2 regions of the Mesorhizobium sp. CNPSo 4689 genome follow, and region 1 is predicted to be linked to the other one. Evidence: predicted binding sites of a transcription regulator. Region 1 holds the regulator's gene; the other holds the start of a gene.
What was found. The regulator PhoB, encoded in region 1, activates phosphate uptake and scavenging genes when phosphate is short. The targets are predictions, from matches to a motif close to TGTCATNNANCTGTCAT.
Positions count from the first base shown of each region.

Region 2: AC04SI_RS05925 (alkaline phosphatase D family protein) is a predicted target of PhoB. The motif match lies at 3,540-3,556, and genes of this name have one in related genera.

Region 1 is NZ_JBWLUZ010000003.1:457,322-462,824, forward strand. Features, by position in the region: gene pstA (phosphate ABC transporter permease PstA) at 1-1,023, shown strand, start outside; gene pstB (phosphate ABC transporter ATP-binding protein PstB) at 1,038-1,862, shown strand; gene phoU (phosphate signaling complex protein PhoU) at 1,901-2,611, shown strand; gene phoB (phosphate regulon transcriptional regulator PhoB) at 2,628-3,317, shown strand; gene AC04SI_RS07345 (ROK family protein) at 3,381-4,625, opposite strand; gene xylF (D-xylose ABC transporter substrate-binding protein) at 4,891-5,503, shown strand, end outside.
Region 2 is NZ_JBWLUZ010000003.1:176,379-181,881, forward strand. Features, by position in the region: gene ppa (inorganic diphosphatase) at 63-596, shown strand; gene AC04SI_RS05910 (hypothetical protein) at 867-1,457, opposite strand; gene AC04SI_RS05915 (TetR/AcrR family transcriptional regulator) at 1,501-2,118, opposite strand; gene AC04SI_RS05920 (MFS transporter) at 2,197-3,480, shown strand; gene AC04SI_RS05925 (alkaline phosphatase D family protein) at 3,629-5,197, shown strand; gene AC04SI_RS05930 (hypothetical protein) at 5,222-5,500, opposite strand.

The DNA.
Region 1 (5,503 bases):
CTCGCCGAACGCGCGCTGATCGCCAAGCTCGGCATCGATCCCAGCAACAAGCCGATGGTCATGAAGCTCAAGGGCTTCCTGTCGGAAGGCGCCCGCGTCCAGCTGCGCGACATCGTCGCCGCCGACCCGTCGGTCATCGGCACGACGCGCGACGTCAACATCCTCGCCGCCGCCAATCTCGACTCCGCCTTCAAGGGCCAGATCGACCTCAGTGTCGAGGAATCGCGCCGCAAGGTCTCGGACCAGCAGATCGCCTGGATGAACAAGCTCAAGGCCGACGGCGTGATGGCCGAGCATTTCAACACCGGCCTGTTCTCCTATGGCGCCTCCAGCCGCCCGGAAACGTCGGGCATGGGCGTGGCCATCATCGGCTCGTTCTACATGATGGTGATCGTGCTGCTTTTGGCGCTGCCGATCGGCGTCGCCGCCTCGATCTATCTTGAGGAATTCGCCAAGAAGAACCGCCTCACCGACCTGATCGAAGTCAACATCAACAATCTGGCGGCGGTGCCGTCGATCGTCTTCGGCCTGCTCGGACTTGCCGTGTTCATCAACTTCCTCGGCATGCCGCGCTCGGCCGCTTTCGTCGGCGGACTGGTGCTGACGCTGATGACACTGCCGACGATCATCATCGCGACGCGCGCTGCCCTTGCCGCTGTGCCGCCGTCGATCCGCTCGGCAGCGCTCGGCCTTGGGGCGTCCAAGATGCAGATGGTGTTCCATCACATCCTGCCGCTTGCCGCCCCCGGCATCCTTACCGGCACCATCATCGGTCTGGCGCGTGCGCTCGGTGAAACCGCGCCGCTGCTGCTGATCGGCATGGTGGCCTTCGTCGCCGATTATCCGACGACGCCTTTCGATCCGGCCACCGCGCTGCCGGTGCAGATCTACATGTGGGCGAACGAGGCCGAACGCGCCTTCGTCGAGCGTATGTCGGGCGCCATCATCATCCTGCTCGTCTTCCTCATGGCCATGAACATCACAGCGATCGTGCTGCGGCGCCGCTTCGAACGGCGCTGGTAAAAGAAGGTATCTGTATGAACATCATGACCGAACAGTCCCTCGAAAATGCAGTGGGCGACAAGATGAACGCCAAGTCGAACGAAGTGATCAAGATGCGCGGCGACAAGGTCGGCGTGTTCTATGGTGACAAGCAGGCGCTGTTCGACGTCAATCTCGACGTCCGCCTCAACCAGGTGACGGCGCTGATCGGCCCTTCGGGCTGCGGCAAGTCGACCTTCCTGCGCTGCCTCAACCGCATGAACGACACCATCGACTCGGCGCGGGTGACCGGCAAGATCACGCTGGACGAAGAGGACATCTACGACAAGAACATCGACGTCGTCGAACTGAGAGCCCGCGTCGGCATGGTGTTCCAGAAGCCCAATCCGTTCCCGAAGTCGATCTACGAGAACGTCGCCTACGGTCCGCGCATCCACGGGCTGGCCAAGCGCAAGGCCGACATGGACCAGATCGTCGAATCGAGCCTGAAGAAGGCGGCGATCTGGAACGAGGTGAAGGACCGTCTGCAAGAGCCCGGCACCGGCCTTTCCGGCGGCCAGCAGCAGCGCCTGTGCATCGCGCGCGCCATCGCCGTGTCGCCGGAAGTGATCCTGATGGACGAGCCCTGCTCGGCGCTCGACCCGATCGCCACAGCCCGCGTCGAGGAGCTGATCGACGAGCTGCGTCAAAACTACACGATCGTCATCGTCACGCACTCGATGCAGCAGGCGGCGCGTGTGTCGCAGCGCACGGCCATGTTCCACCTCGGCTATCTGGTCGAGGAGGGCGCCACCGACAAGATGTTCACCAACCCCGACGACAAGCGCACGCAGGACTACATCACCGGCCGGTTCGGCTGAGTGGTCCGGCGGCAACTTTCAGGCACGAGGACAGGATCATGGGTGAACATCATACCGTCGCCTCTTTCGACGAGGATCTCGGGCAGATCAGCAAGCTGATCTCCGACATGGGCGAACTGGCCGGCGCGATGGTCGGCGGGGCGACCAAGGCCCTTCTGAATTCCGACAATGCACTGGCACAGAGGGTGGTCTCCGACGACGCCATCATGGATGCGCGCCAGCGCGAGCTGGACGACCGCGCCATCACGCTGATCGCCAAGCGCCAGCCGATGGCCAACGATTTGCGCGCGGTGGTCGGTTCTATCCGCATGGCCGGCGATCTCGAGCGCATCGGCGACCTTGCCAAGAACATCGCCAAGCGCGTTGGCACCGTCGGCCTCAGCGTCACGCCGCGCGACCTGTCGCACTCCATCGATGTGATGGCGCAGTTGGTGCTGGTCCAGGTGCAAGGGGTGATCGAGGAATACGCCGCCGCAGACGCCGCGGCACTCGCCAAGCTTCGGAACGACGACGAGCGCATCGACGTCAAATACACCTCGGTGTTCCGTGAGCTGCTGACCTACATGATGGAAGATCCGCGCAACATCACGGCCTGCACGCATCTCTTGTTCTGCGCCAAGAATCTGGAGCGCATTGGCGACCATGTCACCAACATCGCCGAGAACGCCTACTATGTGCTGACAGGCTCGCAATTGCCAGCCAATCGTCCCAAGCAAGACGAGACAGCGATGTCCGCGCCGGCTGCATGACAGGGGTAACCGACTGATGATAGCGCCACGCATCATGGTGGTGGAGGACGAGGAGCCGCTGGGGGTGCTGCTCCGCTACAATCTGGAATCCGAAGGCTACCAGGTCGAGGTGGTGACGCGCGGCGACGAAGCCGAGATCCGCCTGCAGGAAAACGTTCCCGACCTGCTGGTGCTCGACTGGATGGTGCCGGCGGTTTCCGGAATCGAGCTTTGCCGGCGCCTCAGGATGCGGCCCGAGACCGAGCGGCTGCCGATCATCATGCTTACGGCGCGTGGCGAAGAGAGCGACCGCGTGCGCGGCCTCTCCACCGGCGCCGACGACTATCTGGTCAAGCCGTTCTCGACGCCGGAATTCATGGCCAGGGTCAAGGCGCTGCTGCGTCGCGCCAAGCCGGAAGTGCTGTCCAGCATGCTCAAGGTCGGCGACATCGTGCTCGACCGCGAGTCGCACCGGGTCTACCGCAAGAAGAGCGAGATCAGGCTCGGGCCGACCGAGTTCCGGCTGCTCGAATTCATGATGCGGCATCCGGGCCGGGTGTTCTCGCGCAGCCAGCTGCTCGACAATGTCTGGGGCGAGACGATCTATATCGACGAGCGAACGGTCGACGTGCATGTCGGCCGGCTGCGCAAGGCGGTCAACAATGGCCGCATGCCCGACGTCATCCGCACCATCCGCGGGGCAGGATACGCGATCCGGGAAGATTAGGTATGTGCTGATATTCAGGCCTGCGAACGGCGCGGCCTGGCCTCAACACATCTCAAGTCGCGATCAAGCCACGTTCTTTCCTGCCGAACCCGTTCGCTGCTGGACGCCCGGCGCGAAAATCTCCTGGTCGACGAAGCCAAGCGCGCGCATGGCGCAGCCCTCGCGGATCAGCGGCAACTCATTCGGCTCGGTGTCGAAGGAGATCGATTTCGAGTGCTGGCCGCCGGCGGTCTGGGCAATCGCCTCGCGCAGCGCCGGTTCGATCAGATCGAAAGCGGCGGCGCTGACGCCGACCATGGCGACGGGTGCGGGATCGATCAGCGCGAACAGGCTGCCAAGGCCGAAGCCGAGCGCCTCGCCCGCCTTGCGGTAGGCTTCGCGCTCCGGCCCGTCGCTCTCGCGCGCCCGGGCGGCGAGCGCGCGCATGTCGGCGTCGCCGACATCGGTCGGTTCGGCATCCTCACTCATCATCCTGGCGTTGCGCCAGATGGCATAGTTGCCGGCATAGGCTTCGACGCAGCCGCGCCGTCCGCAGCGGCAGAGCGCGCCGCCCGGCCGGTGGATCATGTGGCCGAACTCGCCGCCGGACGAATGAGTGCCGGTGAACAGTTCGCCCTTCAGCACCAGCCCCATGCCAATGCCGTGCGAGAGCAGGATGGCGATGAAATCGTCGCGGTAGCGTTCGGGATCGCGCCATTGCAGCGCCACCGCCATCATGTTGCAGTCGTTTTCCATGGTAGCGGGAATGCCGAACTCGCCTTCCAGAATGTCGGCAAAGGGGATGTCGGTCAGCGACGTGATCGGCGACCACAGCATGGCGCGGGCATGGGTGTCGGTGATGCCCTGGATGCCCATCGCGATGCGGGCGACGCTGCGGACATCGAGATCGGGATCCTCGAACCGGCGCCGGACTATCGCCGTGCATTCGCCGATCAGCTCGTCGCGCGGCATGGTCAGCGTGTCCAGGCGGCGTTGCTCTTCGGCAATGACCTGCCCGGCATAATCGATGACGGCGACGGAGAGGAAGTTGAGCGACAGCACCACGGTCATCACCGCGGTGGCTTCCGGATTGAGGCCGAGGCCGACCTGTGGCCGGCCGCGCTTCAGCGAAGCCGCTTCGCTGGGCTTGCTCTCGGTCAGGATGCCTTCCTGGATCAGGTCGGAGGAGATCGCCGAAATGGTCGAATGGCTGAGGCCAGTGGTCGCGGCGATCTCGGTCCGTGACGGCTGGCCAGCCCTGCGCACGGCCGAAATCACCATCGCCCGGTTGCGCCGGCGTAGATCGTCGTGGCGGATTCCAACCGACATGGCCTGCGTCTCCTCCCTGCCGCCGCCGCTTCGTGAACGTCGAAGGCCGTCGACGCGCTCACTGAATATTGGCAGAATCGGGAAGTCCTGTCATTTATTTATTCCGAGACCCGAAAAAAATTCGACGGCCGTCAAAAACCGTCAGAATCGATGTTGACAGCGCTTCGGCGTTGGATCAGTATTTTTTCGAGGCTCGAAAAAAAGAGAGCCTTGTGCCGGCCTTCGGGTCAGTTTGTCGCGCCGTGCGCGGCGCAGGGAGGATATCATGAAGAAATTTGCAGTCGCCATGCTGGCGGGTGTCGCCATGTCGCTGACGCTGGCGTCGGTCGCGCAGGCGAAGGACAAGGTCATCGGCGTGTCGTGGTCGAACTTCCAGGAAGAGCGCTGGAAGACCGATGAGGCGGCGATGAAGGCAGCGATCGAAGCCGCCGGCGACAAGTACATTTCCGCCGACGCACAGTCTAATCCCGGCAAGCAGCTGACCGACGTCGAAAGCCTGATCTCGCAAGGTGCGAATGCGCTGATCGTGCTGGCGCAGGACGCCTCGGCCATCGGGCCGGCGGTGCAGAAGGCGCTTGACGAGGGCATTCCGGTCGTCGGCTATGACCGCCTGATCGAGAACAAGGACGTGTTCTACCTGACCTTCGACAACAAGGAAGTCGGCCGCATGCAAGCCCGCGAAGTGTTCAAGGCGAAGCCCGAAGGCAACTACGTCTTCATCAAGGGTTCGGGTGCCGATCCGAACGCCGATTTCCTGTTCGCCGGCTCCATGGAAGTGCTGAAGGAAGCCATCGACGGCGGGAAGATCAAGAATGTCGGCGAGGCCTATACGGACGGCTGGCTGCCGGCCAATGCGCAGAAGAACATGGAACAGTTCC
Region 2 (5,503 bases), 280 kb from region 1:
CGCCGCATTGCACCATGCCGCGTCGCCCGCTATCGATCTCGGAAATCGAGAGAGGGAAAACCATGCGTATCGAAGCGATAGCCACCGGAAAGAACCCGCCGGAAGACCTCAACGTCATCATCGAGGTGCCGATCGGCGGCGAGCCGATCAAGTACGAGATGGACAAGGAGGCCGGCACGCTGTTCGTCGACCGCTTCCTGCACACCTCGATGCGCTATCCCGGCAATTACGGCTTCGTGCCGCACACGCTGTCGGGCGACGGCGACCCGATCGACGTGCTGGTCTGCAACACGCGCGCGCTGGTGCCGGGCTGCGTCATCAATGTGCGGCCGATCGGCGTGCTGATCATGGAAGACAATGCTGGCCAGGACGAGAAGATCATCGCCGTGCCGTCGCCCAAGCTGACGCTGCGCTACGAGAACGTCACCGAGTACACGCAGCTGCCCGACATCACGCGCCAGCAGGTGCAGCACTTCTTCGAGCACTACAAGGATCTCGAACCCGGCAAATGGGTCAAGATCGAAGGCTGGCACGATTCGAAATATGCCAAGAAGATGATCGTCGAGGCGATCGAGCGGGCGAAGGCGAGCAAGTAGTCGACGTTCGAGGTTGCGAGCAGGCGCTAAGCGCGGCGCTGCCCCTCATCCGCCTGCCGGCACCTTCTCCCCGTATAGTGACGGGGAGAAGGGGATGTCCGCAGCCTTGGTGCACTTTCTGCAGCGCTGACGATTGGCGAAATCCGTGACCGCAGCGTCTTTCTCCCCGTCACTATACGGGGAGAAATGCCCGGCAGGGCAATGAGGGGCGGCGCGGACCGACGATATGCGATCAACTTGCTCCGCAAGGCGTCTTAAGCGCAACTCGCTTTAATTATCCACCCGGCCGAAATCGGGCGCGTCGCCGATCACAACGCGCTTGTCCTTGCCGCAGGCAAAGCTCCTTGCCTTGTCGTCGGCCAGCTTGCGTGCTTGGTCGTTGGCTTGCGGGTTGCCGGTGGCCAGCACCAGTCCGACGGTGCAGCCGTCATGGGCCTCCGGCTGCGCGACCTTGGCCACGACGAGCACCTCGGCCGGCTTGTTCTCGTCCTCGGGATTGCTGATCGAACGACGGTGGATGACGGCGAAGGGGATGGCGATGTCGCCCTTGGTCTCGATGCGCCATTCGATCTTGGGACCGGCCGAGTTGAAGCCGGAAAAGCTCTCCCAGACCGCGGTCATGTCGTCGGACGGGAAGCCGTAGTAAAGCGACTCGCGGGCGTCGTCATAGGCGACCAGCACCGGATAGCCGCGATAGCCCGAGCAGGCGAGATTGGCCCAGTCGCCTTCGCCTTCCTCGGCTTTCGCATAGGTGACGCAATCCTTCTTCCAGTCGAGGTCGGTGTAGGCGCTGGATATGCCGTCGGCGTGGGCCGCCTGGCAGAGACCGGCGAGAGCAAGCGGGATCAGAAGAAAGCGCATGCGGACAACTCCGTTTCGAGCTGCCGCAGCGTATCGTCAAACGCTATTTCTTCAAGCTGGCTTCGATCAGCAGGTCCGCGTTGCGCGCCACCGACTGCGCCGGTCCGCCTAACCCGAACAGCTGGCCGCTGATATAGGCGCCCTCGATCAGGAGCAGCAGTCCGTCGCCGAGCGTGTCGGCGTCGGCGGCGCCCATGGCCCTCGCCATGGCGCGCAGGCGGCGGCGTAGTTCCTGCTTGTTGGCCTCGCTCACCACGCGGGCCGGGTGGCCGTGCTCGGGATATTCGATCGCCGCATTGGTCATACCGCAGCCGCGATAGTCGGGTCTTTGCGTGCGCTTGCCGACGCGGGTGAGGAAAGCGTTGATCTGCGCGCGCGGGTCGCCGGGATGGGCGGCCACCGCCTCGTCGAAGCGCTCCCAGAACTCAAGGTCGTATTGTCGCAGGTAGGATGCGGCCAATTCGTCCTTGGACGGAAAGCTGCGGTAGAGACTTGGCTTGGTGACGCCGGCGCGCTTGACGATCTCGTCGACGCCGATCGCCCTGATGCCTTGCCGGTAGAAGAGGTCGCGGGCCACGTCGAGGATCTTCTCGCCGGCTCTCGGCAGGACCGACGCGTGAGGGTCCTTGATGGACGGTTCAATTTTATTGTCCGATGGCATGCAAAAGACTCGCTTGACAATGTTACTGACCGGTACGTATGGGTATTGCCATCCAATTGCAACGTACCGGTCAGTAACATGATAGCTCAATCCCATCCGTTTGGCCAGCGCTACGCTTTCGTCGTGGTCGGCGTCATCTTCCTCTGCCTGCTGATCGCGGCCGGGCTGCGCTCGGCGCCCTCGGTCATGATGCTGCCGCTGGAAGAGAGTTTTGGCTGGCGGCGCGATGTCGTTTCGCTGGCAGCGGCCATTGGCATCTTCCTCTACGGCCTGACCGGGCCGTTTGCCGCGGCTCTGATGGAGCGCATCGGCCTGCGCCGCACGCTGCTCGCCGCGCTGCTGATCATGTCGGGCTCGACGGCGCTCAGCCTGCTGATGACCAAGCCGTGGCATCTGCTGATCACCTGGGGCGTGTTTTCCGGCATCGGGTCGGGTGCGGTCGCCACTGTGCTCGGCGCCACCATCGTCAATCGCTGGTTCAAGACCAATCGCGGCCTGGTGATGGGGCTGATGTCGGCCTCCAGCGCCACCGGCCTGCTGGTATTCCTGCCGCTGCTGGCTGCGCTCGCCCAGTCGGGCGGTTGGAAGCCGGTCGCCATCGCCATCGCGATCGCCACCGCCGCTCTGGTGCCGCTGGTCTGGCTGCTGGTGCCGGAGCGTCCGGCCTCGATCGGCATGGTGCGCTTTGGCGCGGAGGCCGACGACGTGCCGCCGACATCGCCGGCATCGCAGGGCAATTTCCTCGCGCATACGCTGGGCACGCTGCGGCGTGCCGCCGGCACGCGTGTGTTCTGGTATTTGTTCGCCACCTTCTTCGTCTGCGGCTTCACCACCAACGGGCTGGTCGGCACGCATCTGATCGCTTTCTGCGGCGACATGGGCATCGGCGAGGTGCAGGCCGCCGGCCTGCTGTCGATGATGGGTATCTTCGACCTGATCGGCACGACGCTGTCGGGCTGGCTCACCGACCGCTTCGATCCACGCAAGCTGCTCGGCGTCTACTATGCCATCCGCGGCCTGTCGCTGATCTACCTGCCCTATTCCGGCTTCTCGGCGACCAGCCTGATCATCTTCGCCGTGCTCTATGGCCTGGACTGGATCGCCACCGTGCCGCCGACGCTCAGGCTCGCCAACGAGGCGTTCGGCGACCGCAGCGGCCCGATCGTGTTCGGTTGGATCGTCGCCGGGCACCAGGTCGGTGCAGCCAGCGCCGCCTTCTTCGGCGGCACCATGCGCGAACTGCAAGGCAATTACGAACTCGCCTTCATGATCGCTGGCATGACCGCGATTGCCGCGGCCTGTCTTTCGCTGCTGATCAACACCAGCAGGCCGGCCTTCGATCCGGAGCCGCAGGCGGCCTAAGGCGGCTGGGCTAGGCTCTCCCTTCTCCCACAGGAGGAGAAGGGAAGAGGCCTGTTCACTGTTACGAAACCTTCATGGTTCCGAGATGCGCCTGAAACATTGAGGCTGGACCTTGGTGGCACCGTTCGCAGCCATCCAGGAGACAGCCATGAACACAATTTCCCGCCGCGCTTTCGTCACTTCCGCCAGCGCCCTTGGCCTGGTCGGCGCCTCGGGCCTCGCGATGCCCTATTATTCGCGCGCCAATCAGCGGCCGGGCTTCACCCATGGCGTCCAGTCGGGCGACGTCGACGCCGCCAGCGGCATGGTTTGGACGCGCACCGACCGTCCGTCGCGCGTCATGTTCGAAGTCTCGACGACGGAGAATTTCGCCAATGCGACGCGGCTGGCGCCGCTCGATACCTCGCCGGCCAGCGACTACACGGTGAAGCGGCTGCTCACCGAGCTTGCTTCCGACCAGGACATTTTCTACCGCATGATCGCCGCCGATCTCGCCGACATCAACGCCGTCTCCGAACCTATCGTCGGGCGCTTCCGCACGGCACCGGCCTCCAAGCGCGACATCAAGTTCGCCTGGTCGGGCGATACCGCCGGCCAAGGCTGGGGCATCGACGAGACCGGCATGAAGACCTACGCCACGATCGGCAAGCACACGCCCGACTTCTTCCTGCATTCCGGCGATACCATCTATGCCGACGGCGCGATGAAGGACGAGGTCGACCTGCCCGGCGGCGGCAAGTGGAAGAACGTCGTGCTCATCGACGGCAAGCGCAAGGTGGCCGAGACGCTCGACGAATACCGGGACCAGTGGAAGTACAACATGATGGACAGACATGTGCTCGGCCTCAGCGCCATCTGCCCGACCTTCTACCAGTGGGATGACCATGAGGTGCTGAACAACTGGTCGGATTCGAAGGATTTGAGCGCCGACAACCGCTATTCGGAAAAGTCCATCCATGTGCTGGCGGCCCGCGCTGCGCGCGCCTTCCATGAGATGACGACGATCCGCTACGAGCCGTCCGAGCCCGGCCGCGTCTATCGCAAGATCGCCTACGGACCGCTGCTCGACGTGTTCTTCCTCGACATGCGTTCCTATCGCGGCCCCAACGGCCCGGACATGCAGGACACGATGACGCCGCAGTCGCGCATGCTTGGCGAACAGCAGACGAAATGGCTGAAGCGCGAGTTGGCCAACTCCAACGCGACCTGGAAGATCATCGCCGCCGACATGCCGCTCGGCCTCGTCGTCTGGGACGACGGCACCAAGAAGGCCGGCGCCGAAGCGGTCAGCAATGGCGACAATGGTGCGCCAAAGGGTCGCGAGCTCGAGATCGCCGACCTGCTGCGCTACATCAAGAATGCCAGCATCAGCAACACGGTGTGGCTGACCGCCGACGTGCACTACACGGCGGCGCATTACTACAACCCGGACAAGGCACAATTCCAGGATTTCAACCCGTTCTGGGAATTCGTCTCCGGCCCGATCCACGCCGGCACGTTCGGCCCCAATGGTTTTGACATGACCTTCGGGCCGGAGCTGAAATTCATCAAGGCGCCGACCGCCGAACAGGGCCAGAACCTGCCGCCGTCGGCCGGCCTGCAGTTCTTCGGCCTCGTCGACATCAACGGCGCCAGCGAACAGATGACGGTGCGGCTGATGGATCGTGACGACAACGAGCTCTACAAGGTGACGCTCGATCCGGTGCGGTCGGCGTAAGCGACCGGCCGCAGGCGGCGGTCGTCAATCCGGATAGCAGGCGACGGGAATCTTCGGCCAGACCGCACTGTCGCAGCCGGCGGCCTTCTGCTGTTGCTTGAAGGCGGCGCTGACCGGGCCGGTCACCATGGGATCGACGCCATCGGGAGCGTCGGCGTAGAGCTGTTCGGCCGTCTGCGTGTCGGACGGCAAGGCAGGATTTCCCTTGAGCGTCGCGGCGGACTGCGCACCACTTGCCGCAAGTACGACGGCGAGCGCCGCCCAAGCGAGAATCGGCCGGAATTTGCTGACTTGATCGGTCATGAC